DNA from 3 places in the Arthrobacter sp. StoSoilB22 genome. Region 1 is predicted to be linked to each of the others. Evidence: riboswitches for the same ligand, from Rfam matches in the RefSeq annotation. Region 1 holds a riboswitch; each other region holds the start of a gene.
The links. A riboswitch is a leader RNA that binds a small molecule or an ion and turns the genes downstream of it on or off. The one in region 1 is predicted to bind S-adenosylmethionine.
Positions count from the first base shown of each region.

Region 2: linked by a shared signal. The riboswitch ahead of LDN70_RS18450 (DUF1737 domain-containing protein) and the one ahead of LDN70_RS13455 (aminotransferase class V-fold PLP-dependent enzyme) in region 1 are both predicted to bind S-adenosylmethionine.
Region 3: linked by a shared signal. The riboswitch ahead of metX (homoserine O-acetyltransferase MetX) and the one ahead of LDN70_RS13455 (aminotransferase class V-fold PLP-dependent enzyme) in region 1 are both predicted to bind S-adenosylmethionine.

Region 1 is NZ_AP024652.1:2,884,296-2,891,290, reverse strand. It holds gene LDN70_RS13470 (MFS transporter) at 1-217, shown strand, start outside; gene LDN70_RS13465 (metal-dependent transcriptional regulator) at 268-981, opposite strand; gene LDN70_RS13460 (class I SAM-dependent methyltransferase) at 991-1,815, opposite strand; gene LDN70_RS13455 (aminotransferase class V-fold PLP-dependent enzyme) at 1,936-3,345, opposite strand; SAM riboswitch class IV at 3,377-3,490, opposite strand; gene hisN (histidinol-phosphatase) at 3,661-4,473, opposite strand; gene rsgA (ribosome small subunit-dependent GTPase A) at 4,529-5,644, opposite strand; gene aroA (3-phosphoshikimate 1-carboxyvinyltransferase) at 5,647-6,995, opposite strand, start outside.
Region 2 is NZ_AP024652.1:3,977,606-3,984,600, reverse strand. It holds gene LDN70_RS18470 (UDP-N-acetylglucosamine 1-carboxyvinyltransferase) at 1-819, shown strand, start outside; gene LDN70_RS18465 (hypothetical protein) at 1,034-1,678, opposite strand; gene LDN70_RS18460 (O-succinylhomoserine sulfhydrylase) at 1,689-2,897, opposite strand; gene LDN70_RS18455 (rhodanese-like domain-containing protein) at 2,898-3,308, opposite strand; gene LDN70_RS18450 (DUF1737 domain-containing protein) at 3,305-3,571, opposite strand; SAM riboswitch class IV at 3,585-3,696, opposite strand; gene LDN70_RS18445 (SulP family inorganic anion transporter) at 3,783-5,483, opposite strand; gene LDN70_RS18440 (NtaA/DmoA family FMN-dependent monooxygenase) at 5,637-6,965, shown strand; gene LDN70_RS18435 (aromatic amino acid ammonia-lyase) at 6,965-6,995, shown strand, end outside.
Region 3 is NZ_AP024652.1:1,499,600-1,506,594, reverse strand. It holds gene LDN70_RS07100 (winged helix DNA-binding domain-containing protein) at 1-121, shown strand, start outside; gene LDN70_RS07095 (hypothetical protein) at 203-652, shown strand; gene metX (homoserine O-acetyltransferase MetX) at 707-1,828, opposite strand; SAM riboswitch class IV at 1,844-1,960, opposite strand; gene LDN70_RS07085 (bifunctional o-acetylhomoserine/o-acetylserine sulfhydrylase) at 2,124-3,440, opposite strand; gene LDN70_RS07080 (VOC family protein) at 3,666-4,304, shown strand; gene LDN70_RS07075 (CPBP family intramembrane glutamic endopeptidase) at 4,391-5,164, opposite strand; gene LDN70_RS07070 (histidine phosphatase family protein) at 5,254-5,934, shown strand; gene LDN70_RS07065 (DeoR/GlpR family DNA-binding transcription regulator) at 5,955-6,746, opposite strand; gene LDN70_RS07060 (class II fructose-bisphosphate aldolase) at 6,771-6,995, opposite strand, start outside.

The sequences.
Region 1 (6,995 bases):
TCTGATCTCCATCGCTTTCGCCGGGGTCATTGTGGGTCCGGCCTTTACCCGGGAAGGCCTGTATAACGCTTTGCTGGTGACGGCGGGCCTGTTCCTGTTCGGGGCGGTGGTTTCCGCCGTCGGAATCCGGAACCCTGTCCAGGACGCCACAACTGCCGCTGTCAGCGAACCTGGTACAGCGTCCGACGACGGTGGGCCGGGCGGGCAGGTCAACTGACCTCGGGCGCGCACGGGCTCAGACGCGAACGGGATCAGGCGCGAACGGACTCAGCGGGCGGGAAGAACGCAGCCTTCGTGCGTCTCGGAGCTCTGGACCCACAGAGCTGACGTGATTTCATCCGCGAGATCGAATTCCCGGCCACGGGAGCCGCTGCCGATGCGCACTACCAAAGCTCCGCCAAAGGGTTTACGCCCCACCACTTCCACCGGTGCGTCCAGGGAGATCTCCTCCGAGGCAAGGTAGCGCAGGAGGTCCGGATTTTCGTCGCTGATTCGTGTGATGCGACCCGAGTGGCCCTGATCCAACTCGATCATTCGGTAGGCGTGCGGCAGCTCAACCGATCCATCGGCCGAAGGTATCGGGTCCCCGTGCGGGTCCCGGATAGGATGGCCAAGCTTGGCGGACATGCGTTCGATGAAGGTATCGGACACCGCATGTTCCAACATCTCGGCTTCGTCGTGGACTTCGTCCCAGCTGTATCCGAGTTCCTCAACAAGGTACGTCTCAATGAGCCGGTGCCGGCGCACCATGGAGAGGGCGAGCCGCATGCCTTCAGGGGTCAGTCTGATGGCGCTATAGGGCTGGTGATCAACCAAACCCTGGTCCTTGAGTTTGCGCACCATCTCCGACACTGAGGAATTTGCCACCCCGAGGCGCAGGGCGAGCTGGGATGACGTAATCGGCTTGTCCTGCCACTCCGTGTAGGAGTAGATGACCTTGACGTAGTCCTCAATCGAGGAGGAGGGCGTACTGGTCTTCACACCCCAAGCCTACCGTGGCGCCGGACCCTGAATCTTGAACGCCCGCCAGGTTTGCGTCATGTAGGGCAACCCGATGGTTTCACCTGGGGCATGACCGAGGTGGTCATGGAGGTACCACTCCAGGTTGTGCATGACCTTAGCCCGGGTGGCGTCGTTGGCTCGGAGATAGTAGCTGCGGGATTTGGTGAGTTCCATGATGTCCTCAGGAGTCAGGGCATCCTCCCACTGGGTCAGGTGGCTTTCCAAACCGCCAAACTCCGGGCCAATGACTGGCCGGAAGCCGGGCTTGTGGACATCGCCTGCATGCATGATGCGGGAAAGGCGGTGTACCCAGGGAATGGACGTGTCCAACTGATTCCAGATCAGCCCCAGGACTCCGTGGGGACGCAGGATCCGGGAGATCTCGGTGCTCGCTGCCATGGGCTCACACCAGTGCCAGGCTTGGGCAACGCTGACGACGTCGAATGCTGAGTCCGTCAGTCCAGTTGCCTCTGCCGTTCCCTCCAGCGCGTTGACGAGGGGGTAGCTTTTTCGCAGTTGCTCCAGCATGTCCGTGGAAGGATCGACGGCGGTGACCGCCAGTCCGCGCTGGATAAGGAGTGCCGTGAATTTTCCTGTGCCTGCGCCGAGGTCGGCCGCCGACCTTGCCCCGGGAGGAACGAGCCAATCCAGGGAGTCCCGTGGGTAGCCAGGACGCACACGGTCATAGTGTTCTCCGCCGTCCTGAAAGCTCTGGCCGAGTTCGCGCCGACGGGCAGCGTGGAGCTTGGGACCTCGCGGTCCAGCGGGTCCGGGAATGCCGGCCGCATTGTTTGCGGCGCCCGGGGAACGCAGGGACACGCAGAACTCCTTCACAGGATGGCCAGTGGGTACCCTACGAATTTACCTCAGCGGCCGTTACGCCTGGTCCACAGTGTGCCTGGTCCACAGTGTTTCTAGTCGACTGTGTGTTTTCTAGTCGACTGTGCAGGGAGCTGCTCCCGCAGTGCCCGGAGTGTTGGGCGCCCATTCGGGGTAGGTGCGGTGGTCATTGGCGGGAACCCATCGGCCCTCGTCCACCACGTAGTCCCAACCCAATCCGTCGCGCTTGAGCCCTTGGATGCCTGCGAGCAGCCTGGAAGCGTCCTCCAACCGGGAGCCGACGCCGAAGCTGGCACGCAGAGAGCCTGAGGGGAGCCCCAGGCGCTTGAGGAGCGGGTGGGCGCAGAAGCGGCCATCCCGCAGGCCCACTCCGTGCTCTGCTGCCAGGTAGGCGGCCACCAATCCGGCGTCGAATCCTTCGACGGAGAAATTGACCACACCGATGGTGTCCAAGGAGTCTGTAAAGATCTTGTGCACGGTCACGCCGTCGATGGCTTCCAGGCCTTCCACCAAGTAGGAGCGGATGGCGGTTTCATGGGCGTGCCACTCGTCCTGGTCCAACCCGGCCAGCACCTGGGTGGCACGGGCGAGGGTTGCGGCACCCAGAACATTGGGCGAGCCGCCCTCGTGCCGCGCAGGGCCTGCCGCCCAGCTAACGGAGTCCAATCGGGCTTCACGGACCGCGCCGCCACCGGCCAGGTGCGGAGTGCCGGCGTCGAGCCAGTCGGGACGGCCCACCACAACGCCGGCGCCGAAGGGGGCGTAGAGCTTGTGTCCGGAGAAGACCACGTAGTCCACGTCTGCCTCGGTGATGTTGATCCGACGGTGCGGTGCGAGTTGGGCGGCATCCACCACAATCCGTGCACCGTACTGGTGGGCCAGGGAAGCAAGCTCTGCGATGGGTAGGATCTCACCGGTGACGTTGGAGGCTCCGGTCACCGCAAGCAGGCTGACACCGCCTTGGGCCAGCTCCCCGCGGAGTTTGTCCAGGGTCTCGGCCAAGGTTGGTGCCGCTACGACGCTGCGGTGCGGGACACCCTGCCACGGAAGCAGGTTGGCGTGGTGTTCGATATCCAGGTACAGGACCTCACCTGCGGGCTTGCCGTCAATCAGCGGAAGGCAGCCGGCCAGCAGGTTCAAGGAGTCCGTGGTGTTCCGGGTGAAGATGACAGAATCATCTGCCCGCCCGCCAACGAATTCGCGGACGATGTTCCGTGAATTTTCGTACACCGAGGTGCTGATCTGGGAGGCGTAGCCCGCACCGCGGTGGACACTCGCATAGTAGGGAAGGACTTCGTTGAGGTAGGCCGAGACGATGGTCAACGCCGGAGCCGATGCCCCGTAGTCGAGGTTTGCGTAGCGAACGTGTCCGCCCTGAATCAGGGGCGCTTGCAACTCGGCGCCGGTAACAGCGGCCAGCGGCCGTGCAGCGGCAGCTGTCTCTGCTGTGGTTTCTGCGGCGAAGGACGGAATGATGTTTGAGTCGAACGTGACAGTGCTCATAGGACCTCACTCAAGAGGGACCCCCATAGGGAATCCGCGCTTGCCGCATCCGTTCCGGACCGGCCGGGTCGTCACCCGGGGCACCCCACCGCGAATGGAGGGTTGCCGGCCAGCTAACCGGGGTTTAGCGCTGGCACTCGTGACCTGTAAAAAGGCTAAAGCACGTCCGGGGGCCCTTCCAAAGCCGCTGCCGATTGTTAAGCCCTTTGTTACGTCGGAGCCAAAATGCCCGCTTCGTCGAATAAAAAACGGCGGAGACCCCCAAAAGGGGGCTGCCGCCGTCGAATATTCCGTTCCTGCTGGTTTGCAGGAGGACTAGAGAAGATCGTCCAAGCCGGGGTTGAGCCGCTTGAGGACCTCGGAGTGAAGGATCGAGTTGGTGGCCAGCGCATTGCCGCCGAAGGGACCGTCTTCGCCTTCCAGGGAGGTGAAACGGCCACCGGCCTCAGTGACGATGGGGACGAGTGCTGCCATGTCATAAAGGTTCAGCTCAGGCTCGCAGGCGATGTCCACTGCGCCCTCGGCCACGAGACAGTACGACCAGAAGTCACCATAGGCGCGCGTGCGCCAAACATCTTCGGTGAGGTCCAGGAACTCGTCAAGATTGCCGCGTTCCTTCCAGCCCGAGAGGCTGGAGTAGGACATGGAGGCGTCAGCCAAACTGGAGACGTTGGAAACTTTGAGGCGCGTGGCCGAGGCGAGGGACCGGCCCATGTAGGCGCCCATGTCCTTGGCGGCCCACCAGCGTTTCCCTAATGCCGGGGCGCTCACAACGCCCACCACAGGTTCGCCGTCGTCCACGAGGGCAATCAACGTTGCCCACACCGGAACACCCCGGACGAAGTTCTTGGTTCCGTCGATGGGGTCGATGATCCAACGGCGCGAGCCGTGGCCGCTGCTGCCGAACTCCTCGCCCAGGACCGCATCACGTGGGCGCGAGCGGGACAGCTGGCCGCGGATAGCTTCCTCAGCGGCCTTGTCAGCGTCAGTGACCGGCGTGAGGTCGGGCTTGGTTTCGATCTTGAGGTCCAGTGCCTTGAAGCGATCCATGGTCTGGGCATCGACTGAATCAGCGAGGACGTGGGCCAGGCGCAGGTCATCGTTGTACGTGGAAACGGGATGGGTCATGCCACCAAACTATCCTGAATCGTTCGCCTCATTGGGGACGTGAAGCCGGTAACGATCAGTTGACGGTGCCCAGTTCCTTGGTCTCTTTCGCCTCGAGTCTTGGGTCTGCACCCAACAGGCGGCGCAGGGAGGCCAACCGTGCTACTCCTGATGGTCCTGCGTGGCCATCGTTCACCCATGCATCCAGCCCGCAATTGGTGGCGGTTGCACTGTGCTTGCAGCCGCGGTCGCAGGTTTCCGTGCCGGGCTCAAGGTCCGGGAACGAATGGAGGATCCGGTCCGGGTCCACATGCGCCAGGCCGAAGGAACGGATGCCGGGCGTATCGATAATCCAGCTGCCGGACGGGGCGTCGTCCAGCTTCAGCGCCAAGGCCGAGGATGAGGTGTGCCGGCCACGGCCCGTCACCGCATTGACTCCGCCCGTGGCGCGCTCCGCCCCCGTCAGTGCGTTAACCATGGTGGATTTGCCGACACCCGAGTGGCCCAGCATGACGGTGACTTTGCCACCTAGATGTGAGCGGAGCTGGGATACGGCGTCCTTGTCCAGCCGGGCTGAGAGTCCATCATCCGAGCGGGCATCAATGCCGCCGGCCTCGGAGTCAGCCGTACGGCTGATAATCACGGGAAAGTCCAAGCTCAGGTAATTGGCAAGGAGCTCCGCCGGATCCTTGACGTCCGCCTTGGTGATCAGCAGCAACGGCTCGATGCCGGCGTCGTATGCCGCAACCAGGGCACGATCAATAAACCCGGTGCGTGGTTCCGGGTTGGCCGCCGCAACAACCACAACAAGCTGATCGGCGTTGGCTACAACTACCCGTTCTATGGGGTCGGTATCGTCAGCGCTGCGGCGAAGAAGCGTCTTCCGCTCTTCCACCCGGACAAGCCGCGCCAAAGTGTCGGGGGACCCGGAGACGTCACCTACCAGCGCGACGAAGTCCCCTGGGACAACGGGATTTCGCCGCAGCTCACGGGCGCGGGCTGCAATCACGATCCGCTCGTTGGCGGAATCTTCGCCAACAATTGCCCGGTAGCGCCCGCGGTCCACAGTGATGATTCTGCCTATCACGGCGTCATCGTGGCTGGGGCGGTCCTTGGTGCGGGGCCTGGATCCTTTTTTGCTGGGACGGATCCGGACGTCGGATTCGTCCCAGGAACGTGCGTCACGGCCCATGGTCAGTTACTGGCCTCATCAAGATCGTCGCTATCATCTGTTTGCTGCAACATGGCCGCCCACATCTGTGGGAATTCCGGCATGGTTTTTGACGTCGTGGCGATGTCTTCGACTTGTACGCCTTCGACGGCCAGACCAAGGATCGCGCCGGCAGTAGCCATGCGGTGGTCGGCGTAGCTGTGGACGACGCCTCCATGAAGGGCAGCCGGGCGGATCACCAAGCCATCGGCGGTTTCCTCAGCATCGCCTCCGAGGCCATTGATCTCGGCAACCAGCGCGGCAAGCCGGTCGGTTTCGTGTCCCCGGAGGTGGGCGATGCCGGTCAACCGTGAGGGCCCGTTGGCCAGGGCGCACAATGCGGCGACCGTAGGCGCCAGTTCGCTGGTTTCGTCGAAGTCGGCACCTTTGATCTCGGCCGCGCCGGTCACTGTCAGCGTTCCGTCGTCAAACGTTACTTCTGCACCCATGGCAGCCAGGATGCTCCGCCATTGATCGCCTACCTGCGTGGTGCCGGCAGGCCAATTGGGAATGCGGACGGTGCCACGTGTGGCCAGCGCCGCGGCGAGGAAGGGTCCGGCGTTGGAGAGGTCCTGTTCAATCCGTTGGTCAAAGGCCCGGATGGGGCCGGGCGAGACACGCCAGTGGTTGGGTACGGAATCGTCCACCGTGACACCCACGCTGCGGAGGACCTCCACCGTCATGGTGATGTGGTCCAAGCTGGGAACGGGTTTGCCCACGTGTTCCAGATGCAGGCCCTCAACGAACCGGGCACCCACCAGCAACAACGCGGAAACGAACTGCGAGGAAGCGCTGGCATCAATCACCAGGTGGCCGCCCCGAACTTCGCCGGTACCGTCCACAGCGAAGGGAAGGGACGACGGCGTCCTGCCGCCATCTGCTGCCACCGGGACTCCGAGGGCGATCAGGGCTTCGATGATGGTCCCCATGGGCCGCTTGCGGGCGTGGGGGTCGCCGTCGAAGACTGTGACGCCGTGACGCAGCGCAGCCAACGGGGGAACGAACCGCATAACGGTTCCTGCGAGCCCGCAGTCGATTGCCGTCTCAGCTCCGGGTGCAGCCGGATCCAACGGAGTAATTTCCAGGTCCGGACCGAAGTGGCCGTCGCCGGGTACCTCCTTGACGGTGGCACCCAGATGCTGGAGAGCTTGGATCATCAGTGCGGAGTCGCGCGAGTGAAGGGGAGCCCTCAACCGTGAGGGACCATCCGCCAAAGCCGCCAACACCAGGAACCGATTTGTTAGCGACTTTGAACCTGGGACCGTCACCGTTGCGTCCACTGGCCCCTTGGCGTGAGGCGCCGGCCACAAGGGCAGCGTGGTGGCGGCTTTTG
Region 2 (6,995 bases), 1.1 Mb from region 1:
CGCGGCGACACCGTCACGGAGAATGCCATCATGGCGGCCGCCCACCGTGAAGGCACCACCATCATCCGCAACGCCAGCCCTAACTACATGGTGCAGGACCTTTGCTTCTACTTGCAGGGCCTCGGTGTGGAAATTGATGGCGTGGGGACCACAACGCTGAAGATCACCGGGCGTTCCGCCATTGATGTGGACATTGAGTACTTCCCGTCCGAAGACCCGATTGAGGCCATGAGCCTGATCACCGCAGGCATCGTGACCAACTCAGAGGTCACCATCCGCAGGGTGCCCATCGAGTTCATGGAAATTGAGCTTGCCACCCTGGAACAGATGGGCCAGAACCTCGAGGTATCCGGGGAATACATGGCACGCAACGGACGCACCAGGCTGGTGGACGTCACCACCAAGCCGTCGGAGCTTCACGCCCCACAGGACAAGATCCACCCCATGCCGTTCCCCGGCCTGAATATCGACAACCTGCCGTTCTTCGCAGTGATCGCAGGCAACGCCGAGGGCCAGACCATGATCCACGACTGGGTGTACGAGAACCGTGCCATCTACCTGACCGAACTCAACAAATTGGGCGCACAGGTGCAGTTGCTGGATCCGCACCGAATCTACGTCAACGGACCCACCAAATGGCGTGCCGCGGAAATCGGCTGCCCGCCGGCTCTCCGCCCGGCCGCCTGCCTGCTCCTTGCCATGTTGGCAGCCAGGGGCACCTCCGAACTTCGCAACATCTACGTGATTGAGCGCGGCTATGAGGACCTTGCAGAGCGACTGAACACCATTGGCGCGAAAATCGAGTACTTCCAGGACTGACGCTGGCGCTCCCGGGACATCCGGCGGCACCCGTTAGTGCTTTTGGCGCTCCCGTTTCCGCCGTTTGCGCCAGATACCTCTGGTGCGGATGGCGGGAACTGGTGCGGAACGGACCGGGAGCCGGCCTCAGCCCTGTCCCCTCTCGGCCTCCTGACGCGGAATGCGTGGTACTGCCCCCGCGCGCATCAGGAACGACCTCCCATGCTGACCCGGGTCAGGCGGCCTTTGCGTCCTGTTCTTCCCACGTCATCAGGTAGGCGCCGACGAGTCCCTCCACCAGATAGAAGCAGAACGGCGGGATGTCCTTTTTGGCTGCCAGGATGGCACCGTAAACGGGTGCGCTGGCCGCAGCCGTGATACCAATCCAGCGGCTTGCGGGTAAGGAAAGAAGGCTCCCGCCGAGCGCGGCCAACGCCACAACATGCAGCCCGGAGTACGCCAGGAACGGCGCGTTGGATCCCCTGCGGTAGGCGAACCCTTCAAGGTCGGATGCTCGCCGGGCGAGGCTTGAGACGAAGAACGGGGCGCCCGCGAGTAAGGCGGCGGCTGCACCGAAAGCCCACTTCCTCGCCCTCCGATGCGATGCGTTTCCTTGAACGGCATCTTGGTCCTGAACAGGGCGTTGGTCCTGAACAGCGCGGGCGAAGGCGGCGAATCCCACCGGCACTGCAACTGTTCCCGCGGCGGTTAGGTGCTGACCCACGATCCAGCCGCGCTGTCCGGCTGTGAGCATGCGCAGCCGCTCGGCGTTGTTGGGGGTGATGTAAACGCGTGAGACTGGAGAGATTCCTACGAACCACACCACCGTGCCGGCAACGATGACCGCTCCGGCACGGCGATAGGGATGGTTCCCGCTCATGGCAGCAAGGTTAGACCTGTTTGAGGGCCTTCTCCAGATCCAGGATGAGGTCGTTTACATCTTCAAGCCCTACGGAGAGGCGGACGACACCATCCGAAAGCCCGATCGCCGCCCGCCCCTCCGGTCCCATGGCCCGGTGGGTGGTGGTGGCAGGGTGGGTGATGAGGGATTTGGAGTCGCCTAGGTTGTTGGAGATGTCAATGACGGAGAGACCGTCGAGCAAGGCGAAGGCAGCCTCTTTGGCTGATCGTCCGGCCGAAGGAGATAGCTCAAAGGTCAGGACGGTGCCGCCCGCCTTCATTTGTTTCGCCGCAAGTTCGTACTGCGGGTGAGACTTCAACAGCGGGTAATTGACCCAGCTGATGGCGGGTTGCTGCTCGAGCCACTCTGCGATCTTCAATGCGGATGCCGAGCTGTGGTTTACACGCAGTCCGATGGTCTCCAAGCCCTTGGTTAGAACCCAGGCGTTGAACGCGGATAGTGAAGGGCCGGTGTGCCGCATGAGTTGCTTGACGGGGCCGTCGATGAATTCTTTGGTGCCCAGGATCGCGCCGCCAAGGACGCGTCCCTGGCCGTCGATGTGCTTGGTGCCGGAGTAAACAATGACGTCCGCTCCCAGCTCACCGCAGCGTTGCAGCAGGGGCGTGGCAAAGACGTTGTCCACCACCACGGTGGCCCCGGCAGCATGCGCCAGTTCGCTGACCGCAGCGATGTCCACGATCTCCTGCATGGGGTTGGACGGAGATTCGAAGAAGACCGCGGTAGTGGGCTCGGAGAGGGCTTCGCGCCACTGCTCCAAGTCCGGGCCGTCTACGAAGACCGTGTGAACGCCCCACCGTGGCAGGATCTCATTGAGGATCACAAAGCAGGAACCGAACAGGGAACGGGCGGCAACCACGCGGTCACCGGCAGCCAGCAGGGCACCCAAGGCAGTGAAGACCGCGGACATACCTGACGCAGTCGCAAAGCAGGCTTCGGTTCCTTCGAGCAGGCGCAGCCGCTCCTGGAACGTTGCAACGGAAGGGTTGCCGTAGCGGGAGTAAACGAAACGTTCGTCCTCACCGGTGAAGGCGCGCTCGGCGGCAGCAGCGGATTCGTAGACGAAACCGGAGTTCAGAAAAACGGGCTCGGACGTTTCCTGGAAGTTGGTACGGTCAAGGCCACCGCGGACGGCCTGGGTATCAGGGCTCCACCCGGCGGCATCGGGATTAGAAGTCACTTACTCAGTCCCCAGATTCGTCGGCAGGCCACGGTTCTTCCAACCGTTGACGGTGCGCTCACCATAGCGGTCCGGTTCACCTTCAAAGCCCTCCAAGACGTTGTAGGCAGTGAAACCGGCTTGCGTGGCGGCGATGGCTGCGGAGATGGAGCGCTGGCCGGAACGGCATAGGAACACCAGCTCAACGCCGTGGTCCTCGGGTGCCTGCTGACGCAAGTCCTCGATGAAGCGGGAGTTGGGGATGCCGCCGGCGAGGTTCCACTGGATGAACAGGGGATCGTTTTCCGTGGCTTTGGTGTCGGGGATACCGATGTGGGCCCACTCGCCCTCGGTGCGGACGTCCACCAGGATGGCACCTTCTTCGAGTTTGGCCCACGCATCCTGCGGGGTCAGGTCACCTGCGTAGCTCATGCGTGTCCCTCGAATGCTGCTTCGTCGTCGTCGCTCTCAAGCTGGTCAACGGCACTGGCAACGGCGGCATCGGCATTGGCGATCGCGGCGGGCAGCACCACTGCTTGGGCAACAATGACGTCCGTGCCGTTGAACGTGGCAGCCGGGCTGCCATGGAGCACATAGCCCTCGGCGAGGGCGCTGTGGATCCGCTCGCAGAAATCACGGGTGTCCGGGCCAGTAATCAGGCGATAGGAAAGTTTTTCTTCAGTGGGTTCAGGCATAGCTGGTGCTCCTCAGTCACGCTTGCAGTTCGAGTTGTCGATACGCCGAGTAGTCACCTGAGGCACCCCGCCGGAGAGAGGGTTGCCGACCAGCAAGTCAGGGCTTCGCGCTGGTACTCATTACTCAAGAAAAACGTAACATCCACGGGCCTTGGGCTGCACTTGCGGGCTGGTGTCCGGCCGTCATGTTGCGTAATCGGCGGTGCTTCCCTTATGCGTTTTTCAGTGCGCGCACGGCTGCGCCCACAGTGGGGAAGAAGTGCTCGGGCGTAAAACGGGCTGCAGTGCCCAGGCGGAGTAGTTTGTCTTTGACAGGCCCCTTCAGTTCGGCGAACACTAAATCCACGCCTTTGCGGGCCAGCCATTCGTCCAATGTGACCAGGTCATCCAGCGCCGTAGTGTCGATCCCGGTGATGGGCTCCGCGGCGAGGATGACATGGGTAACCGGATCCGCGGTCTCCTTCGGGGCTTCGTCCAGTTGCTCCCGGACAAAGGCAGCCAGGACCTGCCCATTACCGAAGAACAGGGGCGCATCAAAGCGGAGGATGAGGAGTCCGGGGATGCGCTCACCTTCGGGGTGCCGCTCCAGATCGTGATAGCCAGGGAGCCCTTCTTCGGCGCCGAGTTCTGTCCGGTACGGATCCCAGGCCCGCCGAACAAAGTCCAGAAGTGCCAAGGCTATGGCTACGACGATTCCCTGCAGTACCCCAACGGTGAGAACGCCCAGGAACGCAGCCAGCATGACCACGGATTCGCTTCGGCTCAGGCTGAAGAGCCGCCTAACACCGGCGGGGTCGGCCAAGGCAATTGCCGCAGCGATGACGACGGCCGCCAGGGTGGCCGAAGGCAGGTACCCGGTCACTCCGGGAGCCAGCAGCATGAAAGCCAGAACCAGCCCCGCACCAACCACCCCGGTCATCTGGGATTTGGCACCAGCATCCACGGCCACCGGGGTCCTGGATGCACTGCCGGAGATGGGGAATCCGCCCAACAACCCTGTGGCTGCGTTGGCTGCCCCCAACGCCGCCATCTCCCGGTTGCCCGAGACTCTCTTTCCTTCCTTCGCTGCCAATGTCTGGGACAGGACGCCAGTGTCCGCGAAAGCCATGAGGGCAATACCGGCCGCAGCGGGAAGCAGCATCAGAGCGTCAGCCCAGCCAATGCCGCCGAGCGCGGGCATCGGCAGCCCCTGCGGCAAAACCCCGGTGACCTTGACGTCGTCGTTCAGGCCCCAAACAGCCGTTGCAATGCAGGAGCCGACCACCGCCAGCAGGACGCCAGGTACCTTCCACTTCAGCAGCCGCGGGATCCAAATGAGGGCCAGGGAACCTACGCCTAGCAGCAGCGCGGTGACGTTGACCCCGCCGCCAAGCAACCCGGTGGTGACCTTCGCGAGTTTTTGCCAGATGTCGCCGTCGGCCTCAATCCCCAGGAACGCCGGGAGCTGGGACAACGCCACCAGCAAGGCGATTCCGTTCAGGTATCCGAGCCTGATGGGTTTGGACAGCAGCCCGGTGATGGCACCGAGATTCAGTGCGGAGCCCGCGAGCATGATCACCCCGATCAACACAGCCAACAGCCCGGCGAGTGCCACCGATCTCTCACTACTGCCGGCCGCAAGCGGAACAATAGCTGCGGCAATCATGGGGGCAAGGGATGAATCGGGTCCCAGGACCAAAATGCGCGAAGGCCCCACTACGGCGTAAACCAGCAACGGAATCACCGTGGCGTAGAGCCCTGTGACGGGTGGCAAACCGGCCGCCTGCGCGTAGGCCATGCCCGCAGGCACCAGCAGGGCAAAGAGCGCAGCACCCGCCACGGCGTCGTGCCGCAGCCATTCACGTTTGTACCCCTTGAGTGCCCAGACGCCCCAAAGGCGGTCCTTGGCGGAAGTGCGGGTGGCTGAACTCATACAGCGATCATTCCGGACGCATGGTGTTTGCGGAACAAGGCGAACGCCGTATGTGGAAATCCATACCGTCATGGGCGGGGCCCAAATGTGACGTCCCGGGAGCATAATTGACCCAGTACGACCCCCTGTAACTTCGCATGAAATCAGGTCGCGGTGAACGGACAAAGCAGTTCTACACTCAAGCCCATGCTGCACTTTGGATGGTTCGTGGGCCACGGTTTCGGTGTCCAGGGTTGGGGGACTCCCGGCTATGGCCTGGGCTACGACTGGAAGAAGCCCGCCCTCTATCAGGAGGCCGTCCGTGCGTTTGAGCGATCCGGCTTGGACCTGTTCATCATTGAAGATTCCCTCACCGTTCCGGACACCTATGGGGGTACGGCCGAGGTTTCCTTGGCCCACGCCTCGTTTGCACCTAAGCACGATCCCCTTGCCTTGGTCCCGTACCTTCTCTCCGCCACGGAGCACCTAGGAATCGTGCCCACGGTCAGCGCTTCCTTCTACCCGCCCTTCACCGCCGCCAGGCTCCTGGCCACGCTGCAACACTTTTCAGAAGGACAGCTCGGCTGGAACGTCGTCACCTCCGGCAGCGACCTCGCCGCACAGAACTATGGGCTGGACCAGCAGATTGAACACGATCTCCGCTATGAGAAAGCGGAGGAGTTCGTGGACGTCGTCAGGCGCCTTTGGCGGAGTTGGGAACCTGGGGCCGTGCTTGAGGATGTTGAAGCCGGGGTGTTCGCGGACCATAACAAAGTGCACCCCATCAACCACCAAGGAGACTTTTTCAAGGTCAGAGGCCCGTTGAACACGGCGCCCCTGCCTGAGGAACCTGTGTTGGTTCAGGCTGGTGCCTCGCCCCGGGGCAAGGCATTCGCAGGCGGCCATGCCGACGTCGCCATTGCCCTCGCTCGTGGGGTTGACGGGATGAAGTCCTACCGTGACTCGATCCGCGCGGAAGCTGCGAAGGCCGGCCGAAATCCCGACGACGTCAAGGTACTTTTCGTCCTGAAGCCCACCGTTGTTGGTTCTACAGCCGAGGCACAGGAGCTGCGGGCGCAGCGGCGTGAACTCACCCAGAGAGTCATCGACAGCCAGCTCAACTCGATCTCCTACCTCTCCGTCATCGACTTCAAGCAGTTCGACCTCGACGCTCCGTTGCCCGAGCTGAGCACCAACAGCAACCAAGGCACATTGGAACACTTCGCCAAGGCTGCCCCTCCAGGTTCCACCCTTCGCCAGATCCTCGAGGCACGCAGCGGCGGAGCAGGCGACTCGATCATCGGCACGGCTGGCGAAATCGCTGACTACCTGGAGGAAACAGGCTCCGCCGTGGGCGGCGATGGGTTCCTGTTCTCCGGCTTCGTGGACCCGGTAACAGTGCACAGCGTGCTGGACAAGCTGACGCCGGAACTGAGGCGTCGCGGGCTGTTGAGGAAGAGTTACGGCAACGGCGGGTTTCGGCAAAACCTCCTGGACTTCTGATGGTGCCCGGAAAGCCGCAGACCTTGGTGA
Region 3 (6,995 bases), 1.4 Mb from region 1:
CGGAGTCTGCGAGCTGGACGTGCGAATGAACCGGCCGGCAACTGCGGAAGAGCAGGACGCCTTGCAGGCAGAGGCGGATCGTTACGGCCGGTTCCTGGGCATGGAGACCAAGCTGGTGTGAAATAGCAGGGGCTTGTTCCGGGAGACGGGCCGCGTCCAGGTGGCAGGACTAAGCTGGGTTAAGACCTAGGAGGCCTGCACTGTGAACAATCTGATCTTCTGGATCATCGTCTGCTCGTGGCTGATTCCCCTCGGAATCCGCATGTACAACCGCTCCCGGGCGCGCCGGATCCAGAACGACACCTTCCGCGGCCCGGGGTACCCGCCGCAGAACCTGCCGGGACCGGGGTATCCGCCGCAGAATTACCAGCAGCAGGATTACCCGGGACAGGGCTACCCGGCGCAAAGGTACCCTTCACCGGGCTACCCGGGCTACCCGTCCGAGCCCACCGTCATCCGCCCTGTGGATGACGCGCCGCAGTCCGTGCCGCCGTCGAACCCGTCATCCCCCACCCCGTTCGCCTCGACGAGCGGGTCCGAGCCGCAAGGATACCGGGCTCGCAAGCTGGCCGAGCTGGATACAAAATTTAGCAACGGCGAGATCGCCATGGAGGATTACATGCGGCAGCGCGGCGAGATCATGAATGGCTGAACTGCCTGGCATCGGACGTTCCTTGCCGTTTAAGCAGGGTCAGCACACCAGCGTTTAGGCGAAAAACGCTTCGCGGAGCTGGGCTGAGAGCTGGCCGATTTCGGTGAGGAAGCCATCATGGCCGATCGGCGCTTCAATGACGTGGACCGGCACCTCGCCAGGCAGCGCAGCGGCCAGTTCCCGGGACTGGGCCGGGAAGTAGAGCCTGTCACTGTCCACAGCCGCCACGAAGAACTCCGCCGTGGCACCCGAAAGCGCCGCTTCCAACGATCCGCGCCCCCTGGTGACGTCGTGGGACATCAGTGCCTCGGTGATGGCGATGTAGCTGTTGGCGTCAAAGCGGCGGACCAGTTTGGTTCCTTGGTGGTCCAGGTAGCTTTCCACCTGATACCGGCCCCGCTCGCCCAATGCTGCGGCGGCGAGCGGAGTCTCCTGGTGCTGGGCTTGCCGGCCAAAGCGGACGTCCAGCTCCAGTGCCGAGCGGTAGGTGATGTGGGCGATGCGCCGGGCCAAAGCCAAACCGTGCTCAGGCGCGGGGCCACCGTAGTAGTCGCCGTTGTTGAAATTCGGGTCCTGCCTGATGGCCAGGGTTTGTGCTTGGGCAAAAGCAATCTGCTCGGCCGTGCTGTAGGCGCCTACTGCGATGACTGCGCAGCGTTTGACCCGATGGGGGTATGTCACAGCCCACTCAAGGGCGCGTGCGCCGCCCATGGATCCGCCCAATACGGCGTGCCAGGCGTCGATTCCCAGGGTATCGGCGAGGCGCGACTCTGCCTCTGTGCTGTCGCGCAGGGTGACCAGCGGGAATCGCGAGCCCCACGGGCGTCCATCCGGGGCTTCGGATGATGGACCGGTGCTGCCGTAACAGCCGCCCACGATGTTGATGGAGATGACAAAGAACTTGTTGGTGTCGATGGTGGCACCCGGACCAACGAGTTGCTCCCACCATCCTTCCTCGTCCGTGGCTCCGCGGGCTACGTGCGTACTGCCGGTGAGTGCGTGCTGGATGAGCACCGCGTTGGAGGCATCCGCGTTCAGCTGCCCCCAGGTCTCATAGGCGAGTACGACGTCGGGGAGGAATCCGCCGGCTTCAAGTTCCAGTGGGCCGATGCCGGCGTACTTGACGGTTCCGTCTTCTTCTCCGGATTTTGGAAGGGCTGTAGCAGTAATGGTCATTCCTTTGACACCTTAACCTCGCGCTTGCCCGTCGCCTTGCGTGCGAACAGGCCAGGTCTTCACCCGGGGCACCCCACCGCGGAGGAGGGTTGCCGGCCAGCAAGCCGGGGCTGTGTGCTGGCACTCATGACCTAATACGAAGAGTCTAGGAAACACAGGGGGGTTCTGGCGAAGAATGTGACAACAGTGTGACGGTCAAAGGTCATTTCGTTCGCCTACGAGCACCCGCCGCTGCCGCCCGGCGAATTTTCGTCGGCGCGGGCGGCAGTCGGTCTGGTGCGTTGGGCCGTGGGCGTCAGGCGCCCTTGGCAGCCCGGAATCCGGCTTCGAGGTCCGCGATGATGTCATCTACGTGCTCGATACCGACGGACAAGCGCACCAGGCCCGGGTTGACGCCGGCAACAAGTTGCTGCTCCGCGGTCAGCTGACTGTGCGTCGTCGACGCCGGGTGGATGACCAGCGAGCGGACGTCACCTATGTTGGCAACGTGCGAGTGCAGTTCCAGACCATCCACAAAACGCTTGCCCGCTTCCACGCCACCCTTGATGTTGAAGGCAACGATTGCCCCCGTGCCCTTGGGTCCGTACTTCCGGCCACGGTCATACCACGGGCTGGATGGCAGGCCCGCGTAGGCGACCGATTCGACGTCGTCGTGGCTTTCAAGCCACTCAGCTACCTTGGTGGCGTTCGCTACGTGACGCTCCACGCGCAGGCTCAAGGTCTCCAACCCCTGGGCAATGAGGAAGGCGTTGAACGGAGACACGGCCGAGCCGAGATCACGAAGCAACTGGACGCGGGCCTTGAGGATGTAGGAGAGGTTGGCACCCAACGCACCGTCCTTGCCGAGGTCCCTGGCGTAAACCAGCCCGTTGTAGCTGGGGTCCGGGGTGTTGAAGCCGGGGAAGCGTTCCGGGTCCTTGCCGAAGTCAAAGTTGCCGGAGTCCACAATCACACCGGCAATTGCGGAACCGTGACCGCCCAGATACTTGGTTGCCGAGTGGACCACAATGTCAGCGCCCCACTCGATGGGACGAATGAGGTACGGCGTTGACAGGGTGTTGTCCACGATCAGGGGCACGCCGGCCTCGTGGGCGACGCGTGCGATGCCCTCGATGTCCAGCACGTCCTGCCGAGGGTTGGAGACAACCTCGCCGAAGAACAGCTTGGTGTTCGGCTGGACGGCGTCACGCCACTGATCCAGGTTGTCCGGGTCCTCCACGAAGGTGACTGAGATGCCGAATTTCTTCAGAGTGTGTGCAAGCAAGTTGTAGGTGCCGCCGTACAGACTGGGGCTCGCCACGATGTGGTCGCCGGCCTCAGCGATGTTCAGGATGGCGAACGTCTCCGCGGCTTGTCCTGAGCTAAGCAGGAGTGCTCCCAGGCCACCTTCCAGGCTCGCGATCCGCTGCTCCACGGCATCCTGCGTCGGGTTGCCGATCCGGGTGTAGATGGGTGCGAGCTCCGCCAGGGCGAAGCGGTTGGCAGCGCTCTCGGCACTGGGGAACACGAAGGACGTGGTCTGGTAGATGGGAAGCGAGCGCGCTCCGGTGGCTGAGTCCGGCTCCTGGCCTGCGTGGATTTGGCGGGTTTCGAAAGACCATCCTTGGGACATGGAGTTCTCCTGTTCGTGACGCATGGGTTTGGCAAGCAGTGTGGTGCAGCTGAACTGGGGCCAGTCTAGGAACTGTCCGGAAGTCAGAACAGCTTTATGACGCCGATGGAATCTTTCGGTCTCTTCGCGTCCTCGCATGACGCCCATAGCGAAAGTTACACAGATCCCACCTTAGTTAGGCTTGACTTAGCTGAGACACTGATCACAAAGTGCCAAGATGAAGCCATGCGCATGGATCACGTCTCTTACGCCTGTGAACGAGATGGCCTTTTGGCCACTACCGAACGAATTTCCGCGGCATTGGGAGTGGACGCTGTCCGGGGCGGAGTGCACCCGCGCTTCGGTACCCGGAACATGATCATTCCCCTCGCGGATAACAAATACCTGGAAGTTGTGGAGGTCCTGGACCACCCTGCTTCCGACAAAGCACCCTTTGGCCAAGCCGTCCGTGCACGGTCGGCTGCCGGTGGAGGTTGGATGGGCTGGTGCGTCGCCGTTGATGACCTCGCCCCGTTCGAGGACCGCCTTGGCCGCTCCGCCGTTCCCGGCAACCGCAAGTTCCCTGACGGCCGCGAATTGGTGTGGCAGCAGATTGGTATCCTCGGCTTGATCGCCGATCCCCAGGTGCCGTACCTGCTCAAGTGGGAGGGCGACCCCTCACTTCACCCGTCCAGGATTTACGAGAGCGACGTCAAGATGTCCAGCCTCACCATTGCGGGCTCGGCTGAACGCGTCACCGAGTGGTTGGGTGAGCCGGTGGAAAAGCCGCTTGAGGATGTCGCAGTCCAGTGGATGGCACCGCACGGCACCCCCGGCATCCTGGCTGTCACTTTCGAAACCGCTACTGGAGCCGTCACCATCTAAAGCAGTTCCATCCAAACTTCGGCCGCCATCAGCGGGTGCCAATGACGTCACCCAGCGATGGCGGCCGAATACCTTTAACGTGCGCTCTAACCGAGGCCTATAGCCTTGCCGAACAGGCTGAAACCTACGAACGCTACGATGTCCAGCAATGCGTGGGCAATCACCAAGGGCATGACCCGCTTGGTCTTGGTATAGATCCACGCGAACACCAACCCCATGACCACGTTGCCGATGAACGGCCCAAAACCCTGGTACAGGTGGTAGCTCCCCCGCAGGAGGGCACTGACCACAATGGCTACCGGCATGCTCCATCCGAACTTGCCAAAACGGTCCATGAGGTAGCCCACCACGATCACTTCTTCCACGATCGCGTGGCGCATGGCCGAGAGGATCAGCACTGGCACCGTCCACCAATAGGCGTCCAGGCCGCTGGGCACAATCGCCGTGGTGATGCCCAGGGCGCGGCCGGCGGCGTACAGGCCGAGCGAGGGGATTCCAATCACAGCCGCCAGGCCAAGACCCTGAAGAAGGTCCTTGCCGGGACGGGCAAAGTTGAAGCCGAGCCGTGCGAACGCTGAGCCACCGCCACCGTCCTTGTGTCCGGGTGCGTGGGTGGATAGAAAGTAGAACACCAAGGCCACCGGCACCAGAGCGAACACGATGTCCAGGAGTTGGTACGTGAGGTCAAAGTACTCGCGCGTGCTCTGGGAGCGGTTCAGCGTTGATGTGGCATCTGCCAACGGTGCCCGGGACATTTTGTCCAGCAGCTGCACTACGGAGTAAACGGCCGACTGGCCCAGGGACAAACCCAGCACAATAAGTACTTCGGCTCGCAGCCGTCGACGGGAAGCAAGGAACATGTTCCTATCTTGCCCTTACTCCCTGCCACTTTGCCGGGAACAGCGCACCTTGCCGGACCTGGCACGGCAGCCACCCTATGCTTGGTGGGATGGGCGCCCCTGAGAGAATCTTCATGATCCGGCATGGACAGTCTGCCGCTAATGCCGACACCTCCATCTACAACCGTGTGCCGGACTACCGCATCCCGCTGACGGACCTAGGCGTGGAGCAGGCGAGGATCGCCGGGGAACACCTGCGCCGAAAGCTCGATGGTGAGCAGGTCTGCGTCTACGTCTCCCCCTACCTGCGTGCCTATCAGACCCTTGAAGCCATGAACCTCGGCTCCCTGGTGGAGAGGGTCATAGAGGAACCCAGGCTTCGCGAACAGGACTGGGCAAACTTTCAAATCGCCGGGGAGATCGAGGACCAAAAGGAACTGCGCAACCTCTACGGCCACTTCTTCTACCGGTTCCGCGAGGGCGAGTCCGGCTCGGATGTGTGCGACCGGGTGTCATCGTTCATGGAGACGCTGTACCGGCACTGGCAGAAGCCTACGTACGCCCCCAACACCCTCCTGGTGACTCACGGGCTGACCATGCGCCTGTTCTGCATGCGATGGTTCCACTGGACCGTGGAATACTTCGAATCGCTCAACAACCCGGACAACGCCGAGCTACGCACCTTGATAAAGAACGACGACGACCAGTACAGCCTGGATATACCGTTCAGCCAGTGGGTGCCCAGGGAGGTAGACGACTCGGTCCTGCACGCACCAAGGATGCGCTTCTAGCTTCTCCTTACGGCCAAATATCAGCTGGCTGGCGCGACGATGACTTCCGTTCCCTTGGCTTCAAACGCCGCTTTGTTTTCGGCGCTGATGCCGGAGTCCGTGATGAGGTGCCTAAAATCGTAGCCGGCCATGGCGGCGAAGGAACGGCGGCCCACTTTTGAGGAATCGGCCACCACATAGGACTCTGTTGCCCGGCGTGCCATCACGGTGTTGACCATGGCTTCGCCTTCGTCCGTAATGGTGGGGCCGAGATCCGGGTCCACGCCGTTGACGCCAATGAAGGCAATATCCAGGGCAACTTTCTGCATGATGACGTCCGTGTACGGACCCACCAGTTCATAGGAGCGCGGATTGAGGATCCCACCGGTGACCATGATTTTGATGTTCGGCCGGACAGCCAACTGTGAGGCGATGTTGATCGCATTGGTGACCACGGTAAGGGTGGGTGTGTGGGATGGCGCGTTGAGGTCTTCCCGTGTGGAGAGCACCTGAGCCAATGCCGTGTTGGTGGTACCGCCGCTGAGGCCAATGACTGCACCGGGACGGATCAACGCTGAAGCGGCCAAAGCAATCTCCTGCTTGGCCTCGGCGTGGTCGTCCCGGTTGTACCGGCCGGGAAGGTCGTAGGCGACGGACCCGGTGGTTGCACCGCCGCGGGTGCGGCTCAGCAGCCGCTGCTTGGCCAGGCTGTCAAGATCCCTACGGGCCGTGGCAGGTGACACGCCCAGGCGGGTCACGATGTCCTCGACTTCCACGTGGCCGGACTCGGCCAGGAGGTCGAGTATGGCAGTCAGCCGATCGGTGCGGGTCATGACAAGCCTTTCGCGGGTTCGGCGCTAATTCGCTTTAGCGAACAGCGTCAGCATACGTGCAGACTCCAGCACAAGGGCTTCACGGCCGGCCTTGATGTATTTCCGGGAATCCACCACTGCAGGATTGGCATCGAGATACTCACGGACGGCGCGGGTAAAGAACCCGTTCAAATGTGTGGATACGTTGATCTTAGTCATACCCGCGCGGATAGCGGCTATGAGCATGTCATCTGACACACCGGATGAGCC